3 regions of the Musicola paradisiaca NCPPB 2511 genome follow, and region 1 is predicted to be linked to each of the others. Evidence: predicted binding sites of a transcription regulator. Region 1 holds the regulator's gene; each other region holds the start of a gene.
What was found. The regulator PurR, encoded in region 1, represses purine synthesis genes. The targets are predictions, from matches to a motif close to CANGCAAACGTTTGCNTG.

Region 1 (4,291 bases):
GACGGGCAGGGCAACAATTGCACAGTAAAAAGCTGCCATTAATGATTTCTCACTATTTTGTAATGAAGAAACACCGAATCCGACTTTTTTATCGAACCAGTTTCAGGAATACTCTGCGGATTGAACGATTGAGGACAACATTCGGTCAGAATAATGATGCGTTTACTTATTACGCTTTTTTTATTGGTTTTCAGTAACCTTTTTTCTTTGGCTCAGGCAGCGACACATTCAGCGGCATCACCGCGCAAAGCCAGCGTGGATAACGTCAATGCTGATGAAGCAGCCAAAAAACATAAGCTGGTCAAAAGCGCCAGAAAAGGCGTTGCTTCCGCACCAGAGAAAAAAGAGGATGTGAAAAAAAACACACTGACGCCGGCTGTAGCTCGCCACGGTAAATCCGCATCCAAAAACATCGACAGTAAAACAACCACAAAAGACCAAACTGCGGCCCCCTCTCACAACAAGAAAACCACACATACCGACAGCGCATCGACAAAGAAAGTGATGTCGCCTCAGGCAAACCGCATCGCCAACAGTAGAAACGCACCAGCGAAAGAGTCACATCAGGCCAATAAAACCGTCATCAAACAAGAACCGGTCGCTCATGGCGGGAATAAAAACAACATACATGAAACCGCCCAGAAAAATCGTCATGCCGCTGCCATCAAGAAACCAGAGGCGGCCCAGGCGGCTAATAAGCACAAAAAAGGCCTGGCGGAAAGCGACGGTGAAAACATCAGCGCCGTACACGGCAAAACGACGAAGGGCAAGCAGGATAAAACAACGCTGGCCTTAAATGCCGTACATAAAAAGCGCTATCAACACGCGAAAACTGCGGCAATGAGCAAACTGATGAGCCAGATTGGTAAACATTACCAATGGGGTGGTTCTTCGCCGTCTGCCGGTTTTGATTGCAGCGGGTTGGTCTATTACGCCTACAAAGATCTGGTGAAAATCCCGATTCCGCGTACCGCCAACGAAATGTTTCATCTACGCGACGCCGCCCCCATCAAGAAGGCCGAACTGGAAAGCGGCGACCTGGTGTTTTTCCGTATCACTAACCGGGGAGCAGCGGATCACGTAGGGGTTTATCTGGGCAATGGCCGTTTTATTCAGTCGCCTCGCTCCGGTGCTGATATTAAAATCAGCAAGTTAAGCGAAGATTACTGGCAAGAGCATTATGTTGGCGCTCGCCGTGTCGTGACCCCAAAAACCATCCGTTAAGTCGCCTTCTGCAACCGTAAGACCATAAGCTCCTTTACTCGGGAGGTTTTTTAGAGAGACAAAAAAACCTCCCGCCGTAAAGCGAGAGGTTCTCAGAAAACACAAGCTCTGACTGCGGATACCGCTTATCAGACGCTTTTCACCGTATCAGTTAAGAACCGCAGTCAACCCCATAATAACGATGACGGTCAGTGAGACGAACGTCGTAAATAGCGACATTTTCAGATTGGTATCCATAGCACTCTCCTTTAATTCACTTTCGGGTCATCTTGATAATTAAGCTACCGAACATGCATCGGGAACAGTATAGTTCATGCGCTCTATAGCACGATGGCAGCATTATTACCGGATTACACAGAAAAAACCTGCTTATCTGTCACAGAGATAATATGAATTACCTCTTCCACTTTCCGCCCAGATCAGACAAAATCCGCAGTTTACCGAACACACTGCGTTTGCGTTGGTGAAGCGTCAGCCCTGCCCTTCAGGTATCTCTCGGCACTCTCCTTCTGAAATCCGACTTTTGTCCAGGCAAAAGCAGGATCCACGCAGGCAAACGATTAACAATATACTTACTGCTGTAACAAGTAGGTTCAGGAGTCATTCTGCATGGCAACGATCAAAGATGTGGCAAAACGTGCTGGCGTTTCGACCACAACCGTGTCTCACGTGATCAATAAAACACGTTTCGTCGCCGAAGAGACCAAAGCCGCAGTACGTGCGGCCATTAAAGAACTACATTATTCCCCCAGCGCCGTCGCACGCAGTTTGAAAGTCAACCATACAAAATCAATCGGGCTGTTGGCGACCTCCAGTGAAGCGCCGTACTTCGCCGAGATCATTGAAGCGGTGGAAAACAGCTGTTATGCCAAAGGCTATACGCTGGTGTTATGCAACTCCCACAATGAGTTGGATAAACAACGCGCGTACCTTTCCATGTTGGCGCAAAAACGTGTCGACGGGCTGCTGGTCATGTGTGCGGAATATCCACCAGCATTACTGACGATGTTGGCAGATTATCGTCATATCCCCATGGTAGTGATGGACTGGGGTGAAGCACACAGTGATTTCACCGATACCATCATCGACAACGCTTTTTCCGGCGGCTATATGGCCGGGCGGTATCTGATCGAACGAGGTCATCGCGATATCGGCGTCATTCCCGGGCCACAAGAACGAAATACAGGCAGCGGCCGTTATCTGGGTTTTCTCAAAGCACTGAAAGAGGCGGACATTCCCATCCGGGAAGAGTGGATAGTTCAGGGTGACTTCGAGCCGGAGTCCGGCTACCGGGCTATGCATCAGATTCTGGCGCAGAAACAACGCCCGACCGCCGTTTTCTGCGGCGGCGATATCATGGCAATGGGCGCCATCTGCGCCGCCGATGAGATTGGATTGCGCGTACCGCAGGATATTTCGGTGATCGGGTATGATAACGTCCGGCACTCCCGCTATTTCACGCCAGCGTTGACCACGATCCATCAACCTAAACAACGTTTGGGGCAGGCGGCATTCTCGATGCTGCTCGATCGCATCACCAGCAAACGAGAAGAATCGCAGATGATCGAAGTCCATCCAACGCTGATCGAGCGGCGCTCAGTTTCTGACGGCCCATTCCGGGATTACCGCCGTTAGTCAGATGACTTTCTTATTCAACGCCGATTTCTAAACCTTCAACACTGCTTCGCCCCAAGCGGGACTTGTCCACAGGACGAAGCAGTCATACACTTGTCATTGTCTTTCGCAACACTCGTAATCAAGAAAGATCGATCTTTTTCTATCCTGTCTATTGGTCGTCGCACTGTTCATCACGACCAGGGATAGATGCCCTTCGCACCGGCTTTTCTCTTATTTTCCTCTGAGAACATCAGAGGTAGACGATGGATTTTTTCCACCGATACCGTTACGGGTAAAATTGTCTACGTTGTTCCTTGTTCGACATCATTCTGACAAGGTAGGGAGAAGTTATGAGTTCATCTTATGTGGAGGAACTGGGTACTCCTGAATCATCCTGGTTCCAGATTATCAACGAAATGCTGTCGGTTGCCGGTATCACCGTCAACGGCTCTTGCCCGTTTGATATTCAGGTCAAAAATCCTGACTTATACAAGCGCATTCTGCGCGAAGGTTCGTTGGGATTGGGTGAAAGTTACATGGACGGCTGGTGGGAATGTGAGCGACTGGATATGTTTTTCCACCGCGTATTGCGGGCGGGGCTGGAGAACCGTCTGCCTGTCCGCTGGCGGGATACTCTCCGGATACTCACGGCGCGGCTGACCAACCTGCAATCCCGACGTCGCGCCTGGATCGTCGGCAAGGAGCATTATGACCTTGGCAATGATCTGTTCACCCAGATGTTAGATCCGTACATGCAATACTCCTGCGGCTACTGGAAACAAGCCGAAACGCTGGAGCAGGCTCAGCAAGACAAATTGCGCATGATCTGCGAAAAGCTACAACTACGCCAGGGAATGACACTGCTGGATATCGGTTGCGGCTGGGGCGGCCTCGCTGAATTCGCCGCACGCTATTACGGTGTTGCCGTGACTGGCGTAACCATCTCCCGCGAGCAACAAAAACTGGCGCAGCAACGCTGTCAGGATCTGGACGTCGATATTCAACTGCTGGATTATCGTGACCTCAATCACCAGTTTGATCGCATCGTTTCCGTCGGCATGTTCGAGCACGTAGGGCCGAAGAATTACGACACCTACTTCCACGTAGTCAGCCGCAATCTCAAGCCTAATGGATTGTTTTTGTTACATACCATCGGCGCCAATCAGACCGACCTGAAAGTCGACCCCTGGATTAACAAATACATATTTCCCAATGGCTGCCTGCCATCGGTGCGCCATATTGCGCAAACCAGCGAACCGTATCTGATTATGGAAGACTGGCACAGCTTCGGCGCTGATTATGATCGTACCCTGATGGCCTGGAATGAACGTTTCCAACAACATTGGTCAAAACTGTCTGGGCACTACCCCGCACGCTTTCACCGTATGTTCAGCTATTACCTGAATGCCTGTGCCGGTGCGTTTCGTGCACGCAATATTCAGCTCTGGCA
Region 2 (4,291 bases), 1.4 Mb from region 1:
CTCAACCATAACCCGGGCAATCCGAGCTGGGTCAACCGCGACCGCTTTGTCCTGTCCAATGGTCACGCCTCCATGCTGATCTACAGTCTGTTGCATTTGACGGGGTATGATCTGCCGATTGAAGAGCTGAAAAATTTCCGTCAACTCCATTCCAGAACGCCGGGACACCCGGAAGTGGGTTATACGCCGGGCGTAGAAACCACCACCGGGCCGTTGGGGCAGGGGATCGCCAACGCGGTCGGTATGGCTATCGCCGAACGCACGCTGGCCGCGCAGTTTAACCGTCCGGGCCATGACATCGTCGATCACCATACTTATGCCTTTCTGGGCGACGGCTGCATGATGGAAGGGATCTCCCATGAAGTGTGTTCGCTGGCCGGCACGTTGAAACTGGGCAAACTGATCGCGTTCTACGATGACAACGGTATTTCCATCGATGGTCATGTTGACGGCTGGTTCACCGATGATACCGCCGCCCGCTTCGAATCCTATGGTTGGCAGGTTATTCGCGGCATTGACGGCCACGACGCCGACGCTATTCATCAGGCCATTGCACAGGCTCAGCGTGTGACGGATAAACCGTCCCTGTTGATGTGCAAAACCGTTATCGGTTTTGGTTCTCCGAACAAGGCCGGTACTCACGACTCGCACGGCGCGCCGCTGGGTGATGCCGAAGTGGCCGCCACCCGCGAACAACTGGGCTGGAAATACGATCCGTTTGAAATCCCGGCGGAAATCTATGCCGCGTGGGACGCCCGCGAAGCCGGTAAGCGCAAAGAAGCCGCCTGGCAGCAGGCATTCAACGCTTACGCCAGCGCCTACCCGGAATTGGCGGCGGAGTTTACTCGTCGCAGCAGCGGTGAACTGCCTGCCAACTGGCAGCAGGAATCCACGAAGGTGATTGAACAGCTGCAGGCCAATGCCGCCAAGATCGCCAGCCGTAAAGCCTCTCAGAACGCGCTGGAAGCTTATGGCAAATTGCTGCCGGAATTCTTGGGCGGCTCTGCCGATCTGGCGCCCAGCAACCTGACTATCTGGTCTGGCTCTAAAGCGCTGAATGAAGACCCGGCGGGCAACTATATCCACTACGGCGTGCGTGAGTTCGGCATGACAGCGATTGCCAACGGTATCGCGTTGCACGGCGGTTTTGTACCTTATACCGCGACCTTCCTGATGTTCGTGGAATATGCCCGCAACGCTGTGCGTATGGCGGCGCTGATGAAGGTTCGCAGCATTTATGTCTACACCCATGACTCTATCGGGTTGGGCGAAGACGGCCCGACCCATCAGCCGGTTGAACAGTTGGCCAGCCTGCGTGTTACGCCGAACATGAGTACCTGGCGTCCGGCGGATCAGGTAGAAACCGCGGTGGCCTGGAAGTATGCCATCGAGCGTAAAGACGGCCCGACGGCGCTGATTCTGTCTCGTCAGAATCTGGCTCAACAGGAGCGTACCGCTCAGCAACTGGCGGATGTCGTAAAAGGCGCATACGTGTTGAAAGACAGCAACGGTCAACCAGATGTGATCCTGATCGCGACCGGTTCCGAAGTCAAACTGGCGGTTTCCGCCTGGCAGACACTGACGGACGAAGGCATCAAGGCTCGCGTGGTTTCCATGCCGTCCACCGATGCTTTCGATAAGCAGACTTCTGCTTACCGCGAAGCGGTGTTGCCGTCTTCGGTAAGCGCCCGTGTGGCGATCGAAGCCAGCATCGCTGATTTCTGGTACAAGTATGTCGGCTTGAACGGCGCCATCGTTGGCATGGAACGCTTCGGCGAATCCGCACCTGCGGAGAAACTGTTCGAAGCGTTCGGTTTTACCACCGATAACGTGGTCGCTAAGGCGAAAGCGTTGTTGAAATAAGTGCATCAGCGCTGAGATTGTCCAAAGGCCGGGAATATCCCGGCCTTTGTTGATCTGCACCGAGATAGGGCAGCAAAGCGTGCGGTAATTTTTTGATGTGAGTCACTGTTCTGGCATCCGTTTCCCCGGCGTATTCCTTTTGGTTTGTATTTTGTTTATTCTAGCTGAAGCGTTTCAGTTATCGTTCTGACGGCATTTTTCGAGGCTGCAGATCGGGGGGACTGGCATATAACAAGCGGTTTATTCCTGACGACGTACTGATTATCCTATTACGCGCACGCTTTTATCATTACACAGGGATTTTCATGGCAATCCGTATTGCGATAAACGGTTTTGGCCGCATTGGCCGCAGCGTACTGCGGGCATTGTACGAGTCCGGTCGGCGGGCCGAAATGGCGGTGGTGGCGATCAATGAGCTGGCCAGCGCCGAAGGTATTGCCCATCTGCTTAAATATGACAGCAGCCACGGTCGTTTCTCATGGGATGTACGTCAGGAGTGCGATCGGTTGTCGGTCGGCGACGATACGATCCGTTTGTTACATCAGGCGGATATTCATGCGTTGCCCTGGAAAGAGTTGGGTGTCGATGTGGTGCTGGATTGCAGTGGTGTATACGGCAGTCGGGCGGACGGCGAGGCCCATTTGGCCGCCGGTGCTAAAAAAGTGCTGTTTTCACATCCAGGAGCGCCGGATTTGGATGCCACCGTCGTATACGGCGTTAACCATGCCGATTTGCTATCGACGCATCGTCTGGTGTCCAACGCTTCCTGTACCACCAATTGCATCATACCGATCATCAAGCTGTTGGATGACTCGTTTGATATAGAAAGCGGTACTGTTACGACGATTCATGCCTCCATGAACGATCAACCGGTAATTGATGCCTATCATCATGATTTGCGCCGTACCCGGGCGGCAAGCCAGTCCATCATTCCGGTGGATACCAAGCTGGCGGTGGGGATTACGCGATTTTTTCCGAAGTTTGCTGACCGTTTCGAGGCCATTTCCGTGCGGGTGCCGACCATTAACGTGACGGCCATCGACTTGAGCGTTAGCGTGAAAAAAGCGGTAAACGTGAATGAAATCAATACACTTTTCCGTCAGTCAGCGCAGGATGCATTTCGTGGTATAGTTGACTATACCGAATTACCGCTGGTTTCCGCGGATTTTAACCACGATCCCCATAGCGCGATTGTGGATGGCACGCAAACCCGGGTCAGCGGCCAGCATCTGGTTAAAACGCTGGTCTGGTGTGATAACGAATGGGGCTTTGCCAACCGGATGTTGGACACAACACAGGCAATGGCGGCCTGCGGTTTCTGATAGTCGGTACCGGTGCGCCGGTATCTCGTTCAAGCAACTTTGAAGAGAATCAACAAGAGGATTCACCATGGCTGTAATTAAGATGACCGATCTGGATCTGGCTGGCAAACGTGTGTTGATCCGTGCGGATCTGAACGTGCCGGTTAAAGATGGCAAAGTGACGTCTGACGCACGTATCCGTGCATCATTGCCGACCATTGAAATCGCCCTGAAACAGGGGGCTCGCGTAATGGTGACGTCTCACCTGGGGCGCCCGACCGAAGGCGAATACAACGAAGAGTTCTCCCTGCTGCCGGTGGTGAATTACCTGAAGGATCACCTGTCTTCTCCGGTACGTCTGGCCAAAGATTACCTGGACGGCGTTGATGTCGCCGAAGGCGAACTGGTCGTACTGGAAAACGTTCGTTTCAACAAAGGCGAGAAGAAAGACGACGAAGCACTGTCCAAAAAATATGCCGCATTGTGCGATGTATTCGTGATGGATGCGTTCGGTACGGCTCACCGTGCCCAGGCGTCCACGCACGGCGTGGGCAAATTTGCGCCGATCGCCTGTGCCGGCCCGCTGTTGTTCGATGAACTGGAAGCGCTGGGCAAAGCGCTGAGCAATCCGGCTCGTCCGATGGTTGCCATCGTCGGCGGTTCCAAAGTATCCACCAAACTGACCGTTCTGGATTCGTTGTCCAGGATCGCTGACCAGCTGATTGTCGGCGGCGGCATTGCCAATACTTTCGTTGCCGCCCAGGGGCACAACGTGGGTAAATCCCTGTACGAAGCGGAACTGATTCCTGAAGCGAAAAAACTGCTGGAAACCTGTGATATTCCGGTTCCGAGCGACGTGCGTGTTGCGACCGAGTTTTCCGAAACTGCAACCGCGACGCTGAAATCCGTGACCGCAATTAAAGATGACGAGCAGATTCTGGATCTGGGCGATGTGTCCGCCGAGCGTCTGGCCGATATCCTGAAAAATGCCAAAACCATTTTGTGGAACGGCCCGGTCGGCGTATTTGAATTCCCGAACTTCCGTAAAGGAACGGAAATCATCGCCCAGGCTATCGCCGACAGTGACGCTTTCTCCATCGCCGGCGGCGGCGACACACTGGCGGCGA
Region 3 (4,291 bases), 1.2 Mb from region 1:
GTTGCGGTTCAGCGGCACGCCTTCCACCACTTTACGCTCAACATCACGCTGCATTTTCGGCGTCTTGCCCAGCAGCACATCCAGCGGCATATCGATAGGCTTGTTGTTGAAGTGACGATCGCTCAGCGTCAGATGCTGTTCTTGCGTCGCTTCGCCGATCACGGCATAAGGCGCGCGCTCGCGTTTACAGATTTCAGCAAACTGCGCCAGTTGCTCCGGCGCCACCGCCAGTACGTAACGTTCCTGGGATTCGTTGCACCAGACTTCCAGCGGGCTCATGCCCGGCTCGTCGTTGGGAATATCGCGCAATTCGAAGCGGCCGCCGCGACCGCCATCGCTGACCAGTTCCGGCATGGCGTTGGAAAGGCCGCCCGCGCCAACGTCATGGATAAAGAGGATCGGATTCTGTTCGCCCAACTGCCAACAGCGGTCGATAACTTCCTGGCAACGACGTTCCATTTCCGGGTTGTCGCGCTGAACGGAAGCAAAATCCAGGTCGGCGTCAGATTGGCCGGACGCCATGGAAGATGCCGCCCCGCCGCCCAAACCGATATTCATCGCCGGGCCACCCAGCACAATCAGTTTGGCGCCAACGCTGATGTCCCCTTTTTGCACATGTTCGTCGCGAATATTGCCAATCCCGCCCGCCAGCATGATGGGTTTGTGATAACCCCGAATTTCGACGCCGTTGTGGCTGTCCACGGACTCTTCGTAAGTACGGAAATAACCGGCAATGGCCGGACGGCCGAATTCATTATTGAATGCAGCACCGCCCAACGGGCCTTCCACCATGATATCCAGCGCGCTGACAATGCGATCCGGTTTTCCGAAATCCTGTTCCCATGGCTGCACGAAATCGGGAATGCACAGGTTGGAAACCGAGAATCCCACTAACCCCGCCTTGGGTTTAGCGCCGCGCCCGGTCGCCCCCTCATCACGGATTTCGCCGCCGGAACCGGTGGCGGCGCCCGGCCAGGGAGAAATAGCTGTCGGGTGGTTGTGGGTTTCGACTTTCATCAGAATATGGGCATCTTCCTGATGATATTCATACACGCCCTGAGGGTTCGGGAAGAAACGGCCGACCGACGAGCCTTCCATCACGGCGGCATTGTCTTTATACGCGGAAAGCACATGTTCAGGCGTATGTTCGAAAGTGTTTTTAATCATTTTAAACAGCGATTTAGGCTGTTTTTCACCGTCAATGACCCAATCGGCGTTAAAAATTTTATGCCGACAGTGTTCCGAGTTGGCCTGCGCGAACATATACAACTCGATATCCGTCGGGTTACGTCCCATCCGGGTGAACGCATCCAGCAAATAATCAATCTCGTCATCCGCCAGCGCCAGCCCCAGACGGACGTTGGCGGCTTCAAGCGCCTCACGTCCCTGCAACAGGATTTCCACACGCTTCAACGGCGCCGGCTGATGATGGGAGAACAGCGCGCTTGCTTGCTGCATATCGCTAAATACGCTTTCCATCATGCGATCATGCAGCAAACCGCCCAGTTCTTTCCATTGTTCATCGCTCAACGTAGGCGCATGAATATAGAAAGCCAGACCACGTTCAAGACGGAGAATTTTCTGCAGCCCGCAGTTATGCGCAATATCCGTTGCCTTGGAAGACCAGGGAGAAATGGTGCCTGGGCGAGGAGTCACCAGCAGCAGACGGCCGGTTGGTTCATGTTCGGTCAGCGAGGGGCCGTATTTCAGCAGGCGGGCCAGACGCGATTGCTCATCCTGGCTTAACGGGGCACTCACATCGGCAAAATGCACGTACTCAGCATAAATGTCGCTGACGGGCAGATGGTATTCCTTACACCGGGCCAGCAATTTATTGATACGAAAAGCCGAGAAGGCAGGTGAACCACGCAGTATTTCCATCATCTAAAATTTCTCTTGTCTTCGGTGCACTGACGTTAGTGCGTTATGGCGCTACAGGGGTGGGAAACGCACGCCATTATAAAGAATAGTGACGGACGACGAAACCGTTTGCGCAGGGATTGTTGCAGATCGTCAGAGGGCTGGAGCCCCACAGTAGACAAAGGAATAAAAGTTGCACAGTGACGATTTGTTGCGCAAAATGCCCTCCAACTCTGGGAAATAGCACACAAAAAACTGCCGTTACAGACAGACTGGCCACCTGGCCACCGAGAGATAACTCTTTGAAACGTTTGACGATAAACTATTTTTTCATCGGGGTAATCGCTCTGCTGCTGACGCTGGCGCTGTGGCCGAATATTCCATGGCGCAGTAACCAGGAGTTCCAGCTCAGACAGATCCTTTCACGCGGGGAATTACGTATCAGCACCATTGCGTCTCCGCTGACCTATACCCCCAACAACGGTTCGCCCACCGGCCTTGACTACGAACTGGCTAAACGATTCGCCGATTATCTTGGCGTGAAGCTGGTGGTTTCGGTGCGTCAGAACGTTGACGAGCTGTTCAACGATCTCGATAACGGCGATGCCGACCTGCTCTGCGCCGGTCTGATTTACAACCATGAGCGACTGAACCGTTTCCGTACCGGGCCTGCTTATTATTCCGTCTCTCAGCAGCTGGTCTATCGGCTGGGCAATCCCCGGCCGGCCACACTGGATAAGTTGCAAGGCCGGTTAACACTATTGTCGGGTTCCGCGCATATCGCCACATTACGGGCACTAAAATCGGCCCGCTATCCCCAGTTGAGCTGGGAAGCCGCGGCGGATATCTCCGAACAGGATCTGCTAAAACAGGTTGCCGACGGCAAACTCGACTACACCATCGCCGACTCCGTCACCATCGGTCTGATGCAGAGAATTCATCCCCAACTCGCCGTGGCCTTTGACCTCAGCGATGAAGAGCCCGTCACCTGGTATCTGCGACGGACGCATGATGATAGCCTCTCCGCCGCGCTGCTGGATTTTTTCAGTCAGGCCATGGAAGACGGCACGCTGGCCCGGCTGGAAGAAAAGTATCTCGGGCATGTGGGGAACTTCGATTATGTGGACACCACGACATTTCTCAACGCTATCGACAGCACCCTGCCCGGCTTACGCCCACTGTTTGAAAAGTACGCACGGGAAATCGACTGGAAACTGCTGGCGGCCATCTCTTATCAGGAATCGCATTGGAACCCGCTTGCGACGTCGCCAACAGGCGTTCGCGGGCTGATGATGCTGACGCGCAATACCGCGGATAGTCTGGATGTCGCCGACAGGCTTAACCCGGAAGAGAGTATTCGCGGCGGCGCTCAGTACCTGTCCCGCATGATGCAATTAATTCCCGCCAGCATACCGGCGGATGAACGTATCTGGTTCGCGCTTGCCGCTTATAACATGGGCTACGCCCATATGATGGATGCACGCAAATTAACCGAAACGCAAAAAGCGAACCCCGATAGCTGGGCAGAGGTTAAAACTCGTCTGCCGTTGTTGAGCCAAAAGCGCTATTACGCGCAAACCGCCAACGGATACGCACGCGGTCAAGAGGCCTACAACTATGTGGAAAATATCCGCCGTTATATGGTGAGTCTGGTGGGATATCTGTCGGAAAAAGAGAGTAAAGAACAGCAACAACAGTTGCTGGCTCGTGCCTATCCGGTGGTACCGCCGGAACAGATACCGCCGACGAAACCCGCGCCCTGACGTCATGGCCGGCTCGTCACCAGTCATGCGTTTCCGGCTGCCCGCGCCGCCTTCTGCTGCTGCCGGCGCATGCGAAAAAAATCGCTCAGCAGCGTTGAACACGCCTCCGCCAGCACGCCTGATGTAATCGCGACCTGATGATTCATTCCCGGATGTCGCAAAATATCCACCAGCGAACCGGCCGCGCCGGTTTTGGCATCGGCCGCGCCGTAAACCAGGCGTGAAATGCGGCTATGCACCATCGCTCCGGCACACATAATGCAAGGCTCTAGCGTAATGTAGAGCGTGGTATCCAACAGACGGTAATTCTGCAGCACCCGGCCGCCCTGCCGCAGCGCCATCATTTCGGCATGAGCGGTAGGGTCATGCTGACCAATGGGGCGATTCCAGCCTTCGCCAATCACCTTACCGCCTTGCACCAACACGGCCCCCACCGGCACCTCCCCTTCATCCCAGGCGCGCTGAGCCAATATCAGCGCATGGCGCATCCAATACTCATCATCCGCAAGGGTATCCATGGTTCCTCCGTTCAGGGTGTTTACAGCAAGCGGCCGGCATTATACACAGCCTACCCCCAGGGACGCAGCTGGCCTGACGCAGTTACGCGCCAGCGCTGCCGACAACAGGCCATCAGTGGATTGTCGTGGCGGCTGTCGCTGTAGCCGCTC

Region 2: the regulator PurR is predicted to act here: its motif matches at 1,974-1,991, upstream of epd (erythrose-4-phosphate dehydrogenase).
Region 3: the regulator PurR is predicted to act here: its motif matches at 1,979-1,996, upstream of purL (phosphoribosylformylglycinamidine synthase).

What each region holds. Positions count from the first base shown of each region.
Region 1 is NZ_CM001857.1:1,986,193-1,990,483, reverse strand. It holds gene DPA2511_RS08685 (C40 family peptidase) at 154-1,224, shown strand; gene cydH (cytochrome bd-I oxidase subunit CydH) at 1,372-1,461, opposite strand; gene purR (HTH-type transcriptional repressor PurR) at 1,834-2,859, shown strand; gene cfa (cyclopropane fatty acyl phospholipid synthase) at 3,192-4,291, shown strand, end outside.
Region 2 is NZ_CM001857.1:605,879-610,169, forward strand. It holds gene tkt (transketolase) at 1-1,863, shown strand, start outside; gene epd (erythrose-4-phosphate dehydrogenase) at 2,169-3,185, shown strand; gene pgk (phosphoglycerate kinase) at 3,253-4,291, shown strand, end outside.
Region 3 is NZ_CM001857.1:3,214,509-3,218,799, forward strand. It holds gene purL (phosphoribosylformylglycinamidine synthase) at 1-1,881, opposite strand, end outside; gene mltF (membrane-bound lytic murein transglycosylase MltF) at 2,163-3,623, shown strand; gene tadA (tRNA adenosine(34) deaminase TadA) at 3,647-4,141, opposite strand; gene yfhb (phosphatidylglycerophosphatase C) at 4,192-4,291, opposite strand, start outside.